Blastococcus saxobsidens DD2: one gene and its partner. The protein of the gene in region 2 interacts with the protein of the main gene of each other region in a pairwise test. Links are inferred from orthologs where the notes say so. Each region holds a gene or a part of one and is shown on either strand. Other genes may lie near its edges.

Region 1 (4,892 bases), 1.1 Mb from region 2 along the record:
GGGCAAGTGAGGGCCGAGTCACCGGCCCCCGCCCGCCCGGGGTTCGCGCGCGGGCGACGGCTGCGGTCGACGCCCGCGCTGCGCCGGCTGACCGCGCAGACCCGGGTGGCCCCGGCCGACCTGGTGCTGCCGGTCTTCGTCAAGCAGGGCATCGACGAGCCGGTGCCGATCAGCTCGATGCCCGGGGTCGTGCAGCACACCCTGGACTCGCTGCGGAAGACCGCGCACGAGGCGGCCGAGGCCGGGGTCGGCGGGATGATGCTGTTCGGCATCCCGGCCGACAAGGACCCGGTGGGCTCCCAGGCCGACGCCGCCGACGGGATCGTCAACGTGGCGCTGCAGCAGCTGCGCGCCGACCTCGGCGACGAACTGGTGCTCATGGCCGACCTCTGCCTCTGCGAGTACACCGACCACGGGCACTGCGGCGTGGTCACCTCGTCCAGGGGTGGGGTCCGGGGGCAGGGCGGGGAACTCGTGGTGGACAACGACCCCACGCTGGACCGGTACGCCGCCGTGGCGATCGCGCAGGCCCAGGCGGGGGCCCACCTGGTGGCGCCCAGCGGGATGATGGACGGCCAGGTGGCCGCGATCCGCGCCGGGCTGGACGGCGCCGCGTTCACCGAGACGCCGATCCTGGCCTACGCCGCCAAGTACGCCTCGGGTTTCTACGGCCCGTTCCGGGAGGCCGCCGAGGGTGCGCCGCAGTTCGGCGACCGCTCCACCTACCAGATGGACCCGCCCAACGCCGACGAGGCGCTGCGCGAGGTGGCGCAGGACCTCGCCGAGGGCGCCGACGCGGTGATGGTCAAGCCGGCGCTGCCCTACCTGGACATCGTCGCCCGCGTCGCCGAGGCGGTGCAGGTGCCGGTGAGCGCCTACCAGGTGAGCGGTGAGTACGCGATGGTGGAGGCAGCCGCCGCCAACGGCTGGGTGGACCGCGAGCGGGCGATCCTCGAGACGCTGACCGCCATCCGGCGGGCCGGAGCCGGTCAGGTGCTCACCTACTGGGCGGTCGAGGCCGCGCGCCTGGTCACCCGCTAGGCCCGGTCAGGGACACGGTGGACCCGTACGCCGAGCCCGGGGGTTCCTGGCGGCCGTTCTGGATGGTCGCCGGAGCCTTCGGGCTCCTCCTCGCCTGGGACCTGGTGCTGCCCGGCCCCGACGTGCCGCCGCTGCTCTGGGCGGCCGCGGTCGTCGCCGTCCTCGGCATCGTCGGGATCGGCTGCCTCTCCGCCCGGCGGGTCTGGACCGTGCGCGTGGACGCCGACGGCCTCGCGGTGGGGCGGGAGCAGGTCCCGCTCCGCGACGTCGACGCCGCCGCCCTGGGCGAGGTGGGTGCCGGCGTGGACGCCGGGGCGCCGGTGCTCGGCGGGGGCTGGTCGCTGCCCCGCGGCCGCACGGGCCTGCCGCTGCGGCTCGTCGACGGCCGGACGGTCCTGGTGCCCACGCGCGACCCCGCGGCGCTGCGGGCCGCCCTCCTGGCGGGTGTGGGCGACGCCTCCGACCGCTCCCCGGGGACAGAGGGGACACTGGGTCCGTGACCTCGCTGGACAGCTCTCTCCACCCCTACGAGGCGCCGGTCTCGGCCGGCCTCTTCGCCCGCGGCCAGCAGATCACCCCCGGCGGGGTGAACTCGCCGGTGCGCGCGTTCCGCGCCGTGGGTGGCACCCCGCGGTTCATGGTCGAGGGTTCCGGCCCCTGGATCACCGACGCCGACGGGCGGCGCTACGTCGACCTGGTGAGCTCGTGGGGTCCGATGATCCTGGGCCACGCGCACCCCGCCGTCGTCGAGGCGGTCGCCGCCGCCGCGCGCCGCGGGCTGTCCTTCGGGGCGCCCACGGAGGGCGAGCTCGACCTGGCCGAGGAGATCCGGCGCCGGGTCGCGCCGGTGGAGCGCATCCGGCTGGTCAACTCCGGGACCGAGGCGGTGCTGTCGGCGGTCCGGCTGGCCCGCGGCGCCACCGGCCGCCCGCTGCTGGTGAAGTTCGCCGGCAACTACCACGGCCACGTCGACGCGTTGCTCGCCTCGGCCGGCTCCGGCGTCGCGACCCTGGGGCTCCCCGACACCCCGGGCGTCACCACCGGCGCCGCCGCCGACACGATCGTCCTGCCCTACAACGACGTCGCCGCCGTCGAGGCCGTCTTCGCCGAGCGCGGGAACCAGATCGCCGCCGTCATCAGCGAGGCGGCGCCCGGGAACATGGGCGTCGTCCCCCCGCTGGACGGCTTCAACGCCGAGCTGCGCCGGATCACCGCCGCCTCCGGTGCGCTGCTGATCCTCGACGAGGTCATGACTGGCTTCCGGGTCTCCCCCGCCGGCTGGTACGGCCTGGACCCGGTCGACGCCGACCTGTTCACCTTCGGCAAGGTCATGGGCGGTGGGCTGCCGGCCGCGGCGTTCGGTGGCCGTGCCGACCTGATGGCCCACCTGGCCCCGAGCGGGCCGGTCTACCAGGCCGGCACGCTGTCGGGGAACCCGGTGGCGGTGGCCGCCGGCCTGACGACGCTGCGGCACTGCACCGACGAGGTCTACGCGCACTGCGACGAGGTGTCCGCGGTCCTGCGCGGTGCCGCCAGCGCGGCGCTGTTCGCCGAGGGGGTGCCGCACCGGGTGCAGCAGGCCGGCAACATGTTCTCGGTCTTCTTCGTGCCCGACGAGCGCCAGGTGCGCGACTACGACGACGCCCGCACCCAGGACGTCGCCCGCTACACGGCGTTCTTCCACGCCCTCCTGGCCCGCGGCGTCTACCTGCCGCCGTCGGCGTTCGAGGCGTGGTTCGTCAACGCCCAGCTGACCGGGGAGGCGCTCGAGCAGGTGCTCGAGGCGCTGCCGGCGGCTGCCCGTGCCGCGGCCGAGGTCGAGAGACACCGCACCGGTGCGCTGGAGAGCGAGCGGTCCTCATGACCGGGACGACCGTCGTCCACCTGCTGCGCCACGGCGAGGTGCACAACCCCGGGGGCGTGCTCTACGGGCGGCTGCCCGGGTACCGGCTGTCCGACGCCGGCGAGCAGATGGCGGTGCGCGCCGCCGACTGGTTCGCCGGCCGGGACGTCGTGCACCTGGTCTCCAGCCCGCTGGAGCGGGCGCAGCAGACCGCCCGTCCGCTGGCGAAGGCGTTCGGGTTGGAGGTCGCCACCGACGAGCGGATCATCGAGGCGGGCAACGCCTTCGAGGGCCTGGTCGTCGGCGGCGGGGGCGGGGTGTTCCGGGCACCGCGGAACTGGTGGCGGTTGCGCAACCCGTTCCAGCCGTCCTGGGGCGAGCCCTACGTCGAGATCGCCGCGCGCATGATCGCCGCGGTGGAGGCCGCCCGGGACGCCGCACGGGGGCACGAGGCCGTGCTGGTCAGCCACCAGCTGCCCATCTGGACGACGCGGCTGCACGTGGAGGGTCGCCGGTTCGTGCACGACCCGCGCCGGCGGGAGTGCTCGCTGGCCAGCGTCACCTCGCTGACCTACGACGGCGACCGCTTCGTGGGCGTCTCCTACGCCGAGCCGGCCGGCCCCACCGATCCGGACGCGGTGCCGGGCGCATGAGGCGGACCGTCCTGGCCCTGCTCGCGGCCGGCGCGCTGGTCTCCGGCTGCAGCACCGGCTCCGACCAGGTGCAGGTGAACAACGGCGGCGAGTTCCGGTTCGTCGCGGCCACGCCCGTGGGCGAGGTGATCCCCGAGAGCGAGCGCGCGGTGGCCCCCGAGTTCTCCGGCACGCTGCTGGGCGGCGGGCAGTTCTCGTCCGAGGAGCTGGCCGGTGACGTCGCCGTCCTGAACTTCTGGGGGTCCTGGTGCGCCCCGTGCCGGGTCGAGACGCCGGAGTTCCAGGAGGTCTACGCCGGGGTGCGGGACGAGGGCGTGCAGTTCCTGGGGCTGAACGTGAAGGAGACCGATGACCAGTTCGCGCTGGCCTTCGTCGACCGCTTCGGCATCGAGTTCCCCTCCGTCTACGACCCGCGCGGTGAGGTGGCGCTGGCCTTCCGCGACTACCCGGCGAACGCCATACCCTCGACCATCGTGCTGGACCGGCAGGGCCGGGTGGCCGCGGTGTACACCGGGGCGGTGACGCAGGAGGACCTGCGCGCGGTGCTGGACCGGCTGCTGGTGGAAGGGGTCTGACGGTGGGGGACACCTTCGCCGGCCTGGTCACCGACGGACCGCTGCTGGTCGCGGCCGCGGTGGCGGCACTGGTGGGGCTGATCAGCTTCGCCTCGCCCTGCGTGCTGCCGCTGGTGCCCGGCTACCTGTCCTACGTCACCGGGCTGGTCGGCAGCGGCACCCGGACGGCGGCACCTGCGCCCGTGCCGGCGGGTGACGGCGGCGGCACCGCCACGGCGGTGCTGCCGGCGACCGACGAACGGGCCCCCCGGCGGCGCATGGTCCTCGGGGCGCTGCTGTTCGTGCTGGGGTTCACCGTCGTCTTCGTGGCCATCAGCACCGCGTTCGGCGGGCTGGGCCGGCTGCTACTGGTGCACAACGAGGTCATCACCCGGGTCATGGGTGTGGTCACCGTCCTCGTGGGCCTGGCGTTCCTCGGCTGGCTGCCCGCGCTGCAGCGCACCAAGCGCCTGTCCCTGCGGCCCTCGATGGGCCTGGCCGGGGCGCCGCTGCTCGGCGTGGTCTTCGGCCTGGGCTGGACGCCCTGCCTGGGGCCGACCCTGGCGGCCGTGCAGAACCTGGCCTTCGCCGAGGCCACCGCGGGCCGCGGCGCCCTGCTGGGGCTGGCCTACTGCCTGGGGCTGGGGGTCCCGTTCGTGCTGGTGGCGCTGGGCGCCCGCTGGGCCGTGGGCGCCACGACGTTCCTGCGCCGGCACGCGCGCGCCGTCACCCGGTTCGGCGGTGCGGTGCTCGTGCTCGTCGGCCTGCTGCTGGTCACCGGCGCGTGGACCGAGATGATGG
Region 2 (5,383 bases):
GGCCCGCTGCTGCGGTGAGGTCAGCCGGTAGCGCGCGAACGCGGCGGCCGCACGGGCGAGCTTCTCCTCGAGCGCCTCCTCGGTGAGGGGCTCGTAGGTCTTGAGCGTCTCCCCGGTGGCCGGGTTGATCGTGGCGATGGCCATGGTGTTCTCCCCTGTGCGTGTGGTGGTCCGGCGGCGGGTGCGCTGCCGAGGTCGGCGGTGGTCGGCGGGCGCGGGCTGCGGAGCCCCTGGGTACCAGCCTGCCCGGTCCGGGCAGAACCGGCTCGGGCACGGAGGCGCGATCCCCCGTTCGTCCGCCCACGTGCCGCCGTCATGCTCGACACCCTGGCGACCGGGCCGGACACGCCGGTGGGTGCGGGCGGCACCGCCCTGTCGGGCGGCGCGCGGCACCGGCGGGCCGCCGCGCGTGCTGCTGGCCGACCGCGGCTGTCGTACCCGTCCGGCACGCTGCGCGGCATGGACGTCTCCTTCACCGGTTCGGTCTTCCTCGGCATGAGCGTCGACGGGTTCATCGCCCGCCTCGACGGCGACCTCTCCTGGCTCACCGGCGGCGGCGAGACCGGCGGCGGTGAGACCGGTGGTGCACCGGACGACGGCGACGGCGGCGACTTCGGGTTCGCCGAGTTCCTCTCCGGCATCGACGCCCTCGTCATGGGCCGCGCCACCTACGAGTTCATCGCGCCGTTCGCCGACTGGCCCTACCGGGGCAAGCCGGTGCACGTGCTGAGCACATCGCTACCCGCTGGCGCCGATCCGCGGATCACCGTGCACCGGTCGCTGGACGAGGCCGTGACGGCGCTGGACGCGGCCGGGTACCGGCGGGTGTACGTCGACGGCGGCCGGACGGTGCACGCGTTCCTCGCGGCCGGGCTGGTCGCGGACCTCACGCTGTCGCGGATCCCGGTGCTGATCGGCACGGGGCTGACGCCGTTCGGCGAGCTGGCCGCCGACGTGCCGCTCGAGCACGTCGGCACGCGCAGCTTCGCCGGCGGGATGGTGCAGAGCACCTACCGGGTGCGGCGGTAGCGCCCTCAGGCCGCCGGGACGTCGACGGGGATCTCCGGGCCCAGCGCGGTCCCCTGCTGGAGGTGGAGCTCGTCGCCGGACCAGAAGCTGCCCGGGTCGTACCAGTTGCGCGGCCGGTCGCCGCTGAGCAGCCCCATCGCGGTGTAGGTGGCGGCCACCAGCTCGGCGCAGTAGACCGCCTCGGTGGTGGTGCTCCGGCGCAGCCGGCCGTTGACCCAGCCGCCGGCCAGGTGCCGGGTGGTCGGAAAGGGCCGGCCGTCCATGCGGGCGACCGTCCGGAGGACGGCGTCCTCCATCTCCGGGGTCACGCCGCCGTCGTCGGCGGGGCCGACGAGCTGGCGCAGCCAGACGCGCTGGCCGTACTTCTGCCGCCAGGTCAGCACGGCGTCGCGCAGGTCGTGCAGCTGGACTCCGCGCTGGTGCCGGCCGGTCCACACATCGGGCAGCGACCGGCCGAGCTCGGCGTGCCAGAGCAGCGGCGGCAGGTCCTCCAGCACCAGGGCCATGCCGACATGGTTCACCGGGGCGTTGGTGAGGGTCTGGATCGCCCGGTCGGCGACCGAGGCGCCGCGGAAGATCCAGACGTCGCCGGTGCGGGTGAGGTCGACCGCCTCGTCGAGGGTCAGCGGGGGCACGGCGCTACGTTACGGACGTGCGCCTCTGGAAGCTCCTGGGACTGGCCGGGCTCGCCGGCGTCGCCGCGACCGGCACCGTGCTGGCCCGTGACGAGCGGCAGCGCCGTGCGTACGCGGCCGACGACGTCCGCGCCCGCCTGCACGAACGGCACGCGGCCCTCGCCGCTGTCCCGGAGGCGGAGCCCGTCCCGGTGGCCGAGCTGACTGCCGGCCGGAAGCACCGCCTGGCCCGGGTGCTCCGCCGTTGCTGACCCGCTCCGCTCAACCGGCCGACGGGTCACCGGGCAGCACCACGATGCCGTCCTCGTCCGCGCACAGCCATGCTCCCTCGCGGAAGAGCACCCCGGCGAAGCGCACCGGCAGCCCGGCCTGACCCGAGTGCAGGCCCGGCTCGCTGCTGCGCGGGAACGAGGCGAGCGCCCGCACGCCGATGGGGTGAGCCGCCAGCTCGGCGACATCGCGGACGCAGCCGTGCACCACCACTCCTGCCCAGCCGTTCGTCGCGGCGGCGACCGCGAGGTTCCCGCCGAACAGGGAGCACCGGCGCGATCCCCCGCCGTCCACGACGAGCACCCGGCCCGCGCCCGGCCGGCCGACCGCCTCGCGCACGAGCGTGTTGTCCTCGAAGACCTTCAGCGTGGTGATCGGGCCGGCGAACGCCGGCCGGCCGCCGAATGCTCGGAAGACCGGTTCGCAGACCTGGGCCTCGGCGTCGGCGTCGCAGAGGTCGGTGGTGGCGGGGATCGACACGAGCACTCGCTCTCGAAGGCGGCAGGACCTTCGTTATGGCCTATAGCGACGACCGTCGCGAGAGGAGGAGCGTCGTGGCCGAGTGTCCAGGGGACGACCGCGCCTTCATGACGAAGGGCGACGTGGCCTACGCCCGGATCCGCACCCTGATCCTCTCCGGTGAGCTGGCGGCGGGCGCCGTCCTGCCGCAGGCCGCGCTGGCCCGCACCATCGGCATGAGCACCACGCCCCTGCGGGAGGCGCTCCGCCGGCTCAAGCAGGAGGGGCTGGTCGAGCTCGATGCGCACCGGGACGCCCGGGTGCGCCCCCTGGATGCCACCGAGGCCCGCGACCTGCTGGAACTGCGGAGCGCCCTCGACCCACTGGCCGCGTCCCTCGCCGCGCACCGCCGGACCGACGCCGACCTCGCCGAGATCGCGGCCGCCCTCGCCGGCCTCGAGGCGCTGACCACCCACCCCTCCGCCGCCCAGTTGGAGAGCCACCACCGCTTCCACGCGGCGGTCCACCGTGCCTCCCACAACGCCCTGCTGGTGCAGACGCTCGACGGCCTCTGGGTGAAGACGGACCGCTACCGGCGGCACGCGCTCGAGGTCGGGCGCAGCGAGGCCGACCGCCACGCCCGGGCGACCGAGCACCGGCTGGTCCTCGAGGCCGTCCGTGATCGGGATGCGGAGGCCGCGGCGGAGCGGATGCGCCGACACGTGGAGACCAGCCTCGGCGCCCGGTCGGCCGATCGGCTGGCCGACGAGGGCGCCGGCACCGACCGCTCCACCACGTGAGCGCCGGCCCCGGACGGCGGTTGCTCGCGCTGCTGCTCCTGCACTCGGTGCTCACCCAGGTGATCACCTTCGTGCTGCGCCCCACGTCGGCCTACCGGGCGCTCGAGCTGGACGTGCCGACGGCCTGGCTCGGCGCACTCGCCGCATCCTTCGCCGTCGTCCCGCTGGTTCTGGCCGTGCCGTCGGGCCAGGCGACCGACCGCTTCGGTGAGCGGCGGGTGATGCTCGTCGGCGCGGTGCTCATGACCCTCGCCGGTGCGGTCTTCGCCACCGAGCGGGGCGGCACCACCGGGCTCGTCGTCGGCAGCGTCGTGCTGGGCACCGGCCACCTGCTCTCGGTGGTGGGTCAGCAGGCAGCCGTCGCCAACACCGCCGGCCCCGGCCGGTTCGACACCGCCTTCGGCTACTACACCTTCGCCGCCTCGCTCGGCCAGGCGGCCGGACCGGCGCTGATCACGCTGATCGGCGGTTCGGGCGCGATCCCGGCCACCGAGCCGATCTTCCTGACGGCGACCGCGCTGGGAGTCGCCCTGCTGGCCTGCACCGCGTTCCTCCGGATGCCGGCCCACGACGGGGTCGGAGCCGGTGCCGGGCACGGTGGGATGGGCACGCTGCTGCGACTGCCCGGCCTGCTGCGCGCACTGCTGATCAGCTGCGTCGTCCTGGCCGCCGTCGACATCACGCTGGTCTACCTGCCCGCGCTCGGGGCCGATCGCGGCCTGGCGGCGGGCTTCGTGGGGCTCCTGCTGACCCTGCGCGCGGTGGCCTCGATGACCTCGCGCGTGTTCCTCGGCCGCCTCGTCGCCCTGGTCGGCCGACGCCGGTTGATGATCGTGAGCGTGGCGCTGTCAGCGGTGGCGATGGCCGTCGTCGGCGTCCCGCTCCCCCCGGCCGCCATGGCCGCCGTCGTCGTGCTGCTCGGCCTCGGGCTGGGCGTCGGGCAGCCGCTCACGATGTCGTGGCTCGCCGAGGTCGCCCCTGCGGGGCTGCGTGGCCGCGCCATGTCCCTGCGGCTCACGGGCAACCGGCTCGGCCAGGTCCTCATCCCCAGCACGGTCGGCCTGGTCGCCGTCGGGGTGGGGGCGGCCGGCGTCCTGTGGGCCACCGCCGCCGCGCTCGCGGTCGTCGGGGTCGCGGCGCGACGGCTCGCCGTGGACGGCCGCCCCGGCCCCTGAGCCGGCCGGGTCTCAGGCGGCGGCGATCCGCTCGACGACGGCGTCGGCGAACTCCCCCGTGGAGGCGGTGCCACCCAGGTCCGGGGTGCTCACCCCGTCCCGCACGGCCGTCCGGACGCCGGCCTCGATCCGGACCGCCGCGTCGGCGACCCGGTCGTCGCCGAAGCGGGTGCCCAGCCAGTCCAGCAGCATCCCCGAGGACAGGATCATCGCGATCGGGTTGGCCAGCCCCGTCCCGGCGATGTCGGGTGCCGACCCGTGGGCGGCCTGCGCCATCGCGCGGTCGTCGGAGGCGTTCAGCGACGGGGCGATGCCGAGCGAACCGGCCAGCTCGCCGGTCAGGTCGGAGAGGATGTCGCCGAACATGTTCTCCGCGACGACGACGTCGAACGTCCCCGCCCGCCGGAGCAGGTGCACCGTCATGGCGTCGATGTGGAGGTCGTCCACCGCCACGTCGGGGTAGCCCTCGGCCATGTCCAGGCACACCCGCTTGAACAGCCCCGAAGTCAGCTGCAGGACGTTCGCCTTGTGCACGATCGTGAGCCTGTTCCGCCGACGCCGGGCCAGCTCGAACGCGACCCGCGCGATCCGCTCGATCTTCGGGCGGGTGAACACACCCATCGCGATCGCGACATCCGGCGCGGGCATGAACTCCCCGGAGCCGGCGTACGTGTTGCGGTCGGCGTAGAACCCCTCGGTGTTCTCCCGGACGATCACCAGGTCGGTGTCCGGCGCGATCGCCGTGCCGCCCTCGAGGCCGCGGGCCGGGCGGATGTTGGCGTAGAGGTCGAAGTGCTTGCGCAGCGCTCCGCTCGGGTTGAGCCGCGACCGGTGCGGCTCGGGGTACGCCGCGCTGTCGTGCGGGCCGAGCAGCCAGCCGTCGAGCTCGGCCAGCGTCTCGACCGTGACCGCCGGCAGCGCACTGCCGTGCGTCTCTATCGCGGCGGCCCCGAGCGGCAACTCCTGCCACTGGACCGGTGGGGTGCCGGCGGCGGCGAGCGCGGCGTCAACCGCT

The links. Proteins that work in one complex are often made in the same cells at the same time.
Region 1: the proteins of BLASA_RS15370 (region 2) and hemL interact in binary tests that used the Escherichia coli proteins (3 or more experiments, as listed by UniProt). The link is inferred for Blastococcus saxobsidens DD2 from one-to-one orthologs.

The regions. Positions count from the first base shown.
Region 1 is NC_016943.1:4,304,433-4,309,324, reverse strand. What follows is about bases 734-3,721. They hold hemL (glutamate-1-semialdehyde 2,1-aminomutase), read left to right. Parts: upstream 734-1,537; coding sequence 1,538-2,905; downstream 2,906-3,721. Other genes in these bases: BLASA_RS20375 (TlpA family protein disulfide reductase), read left to right, coding at 3,534-3,721; BLASA_RS20380 (histidine phosphatase family protein), read left to right, coding at 2,902-3,537; BLASA_RS20390 (hypothetical protein), read left to right, coding at 1,059-1,541; hemB (porphobilinogen synthase), read left to right, coding at 734-1,041. Outside these bases: BLASA_RS20400 (uroporphyrinogen-III synthase), read left to right, coding at 1-10; more of hemB, read left to right, coding at 7-733; more of BLASA_RS20375, read left to right, coding at 3,722-4,112; BLASA_RS20370 (cytochrome c biogenesis CcdA family protein), read left to right, coding at 4,115-4,892. UniProt on the Escherichia coli protein: Aminomutase that catalyzes the transfer of the amine group on carbon 2 of glutamate 1-semialdehyde to the adjacent carbon 1 to form 5-aminolevulinate.
Region 2 is NC_016943.1:3,232,371-3,237,753, forward strand. What follows is about bases 1,358-4,340. They hold BLASA_RS15370 (GntR family transcriptional regulator), read left to right. Parts: upstream 1,358-2,488; coding sequence 2,489-3,193; downstream 3,194-4,340. Other genes in these bases: BLASA_RS15355 (hypothetical protein), read right to left, coding at 1,358-1,664; BLASA_RS15360 (hypothetical protein), read left to right, coding at 1,682-1,915; rraA (ribonuclease E activity regulator RraA), read right to left, coding at 1,926-2,414; BLASA_RS15375 (MFS transporter), read left to right, coding at 3,190-4,340. In the rest of the region: BLASA_RS15345 (NADP-dependent succinic semialdehyde dehydrogenase), read right to left, coding at 1-144; BLASA_RS15350 (dihydrofolate reductase family protein), read left to right, coding at 316-1,029; more of BLASA_RS15355, read right to left, coding at 1,035-1,357; more of BLASA_RS15375, read left to right, coding at 4,341-4,368; BLASA_RS15380 (isocitrate/isopropylmalate dehydrogenase family protein), read right to left, coding at 4,381-5,383. UniProt on the Escherichia coli protein: Transcriptional activator of the glcDEFGB operon which is associated with glycolate utilization, and encodes malate synthase G and the genes needed for glycolate oxidase activity. Also negatively regulates the transcription of its own gene.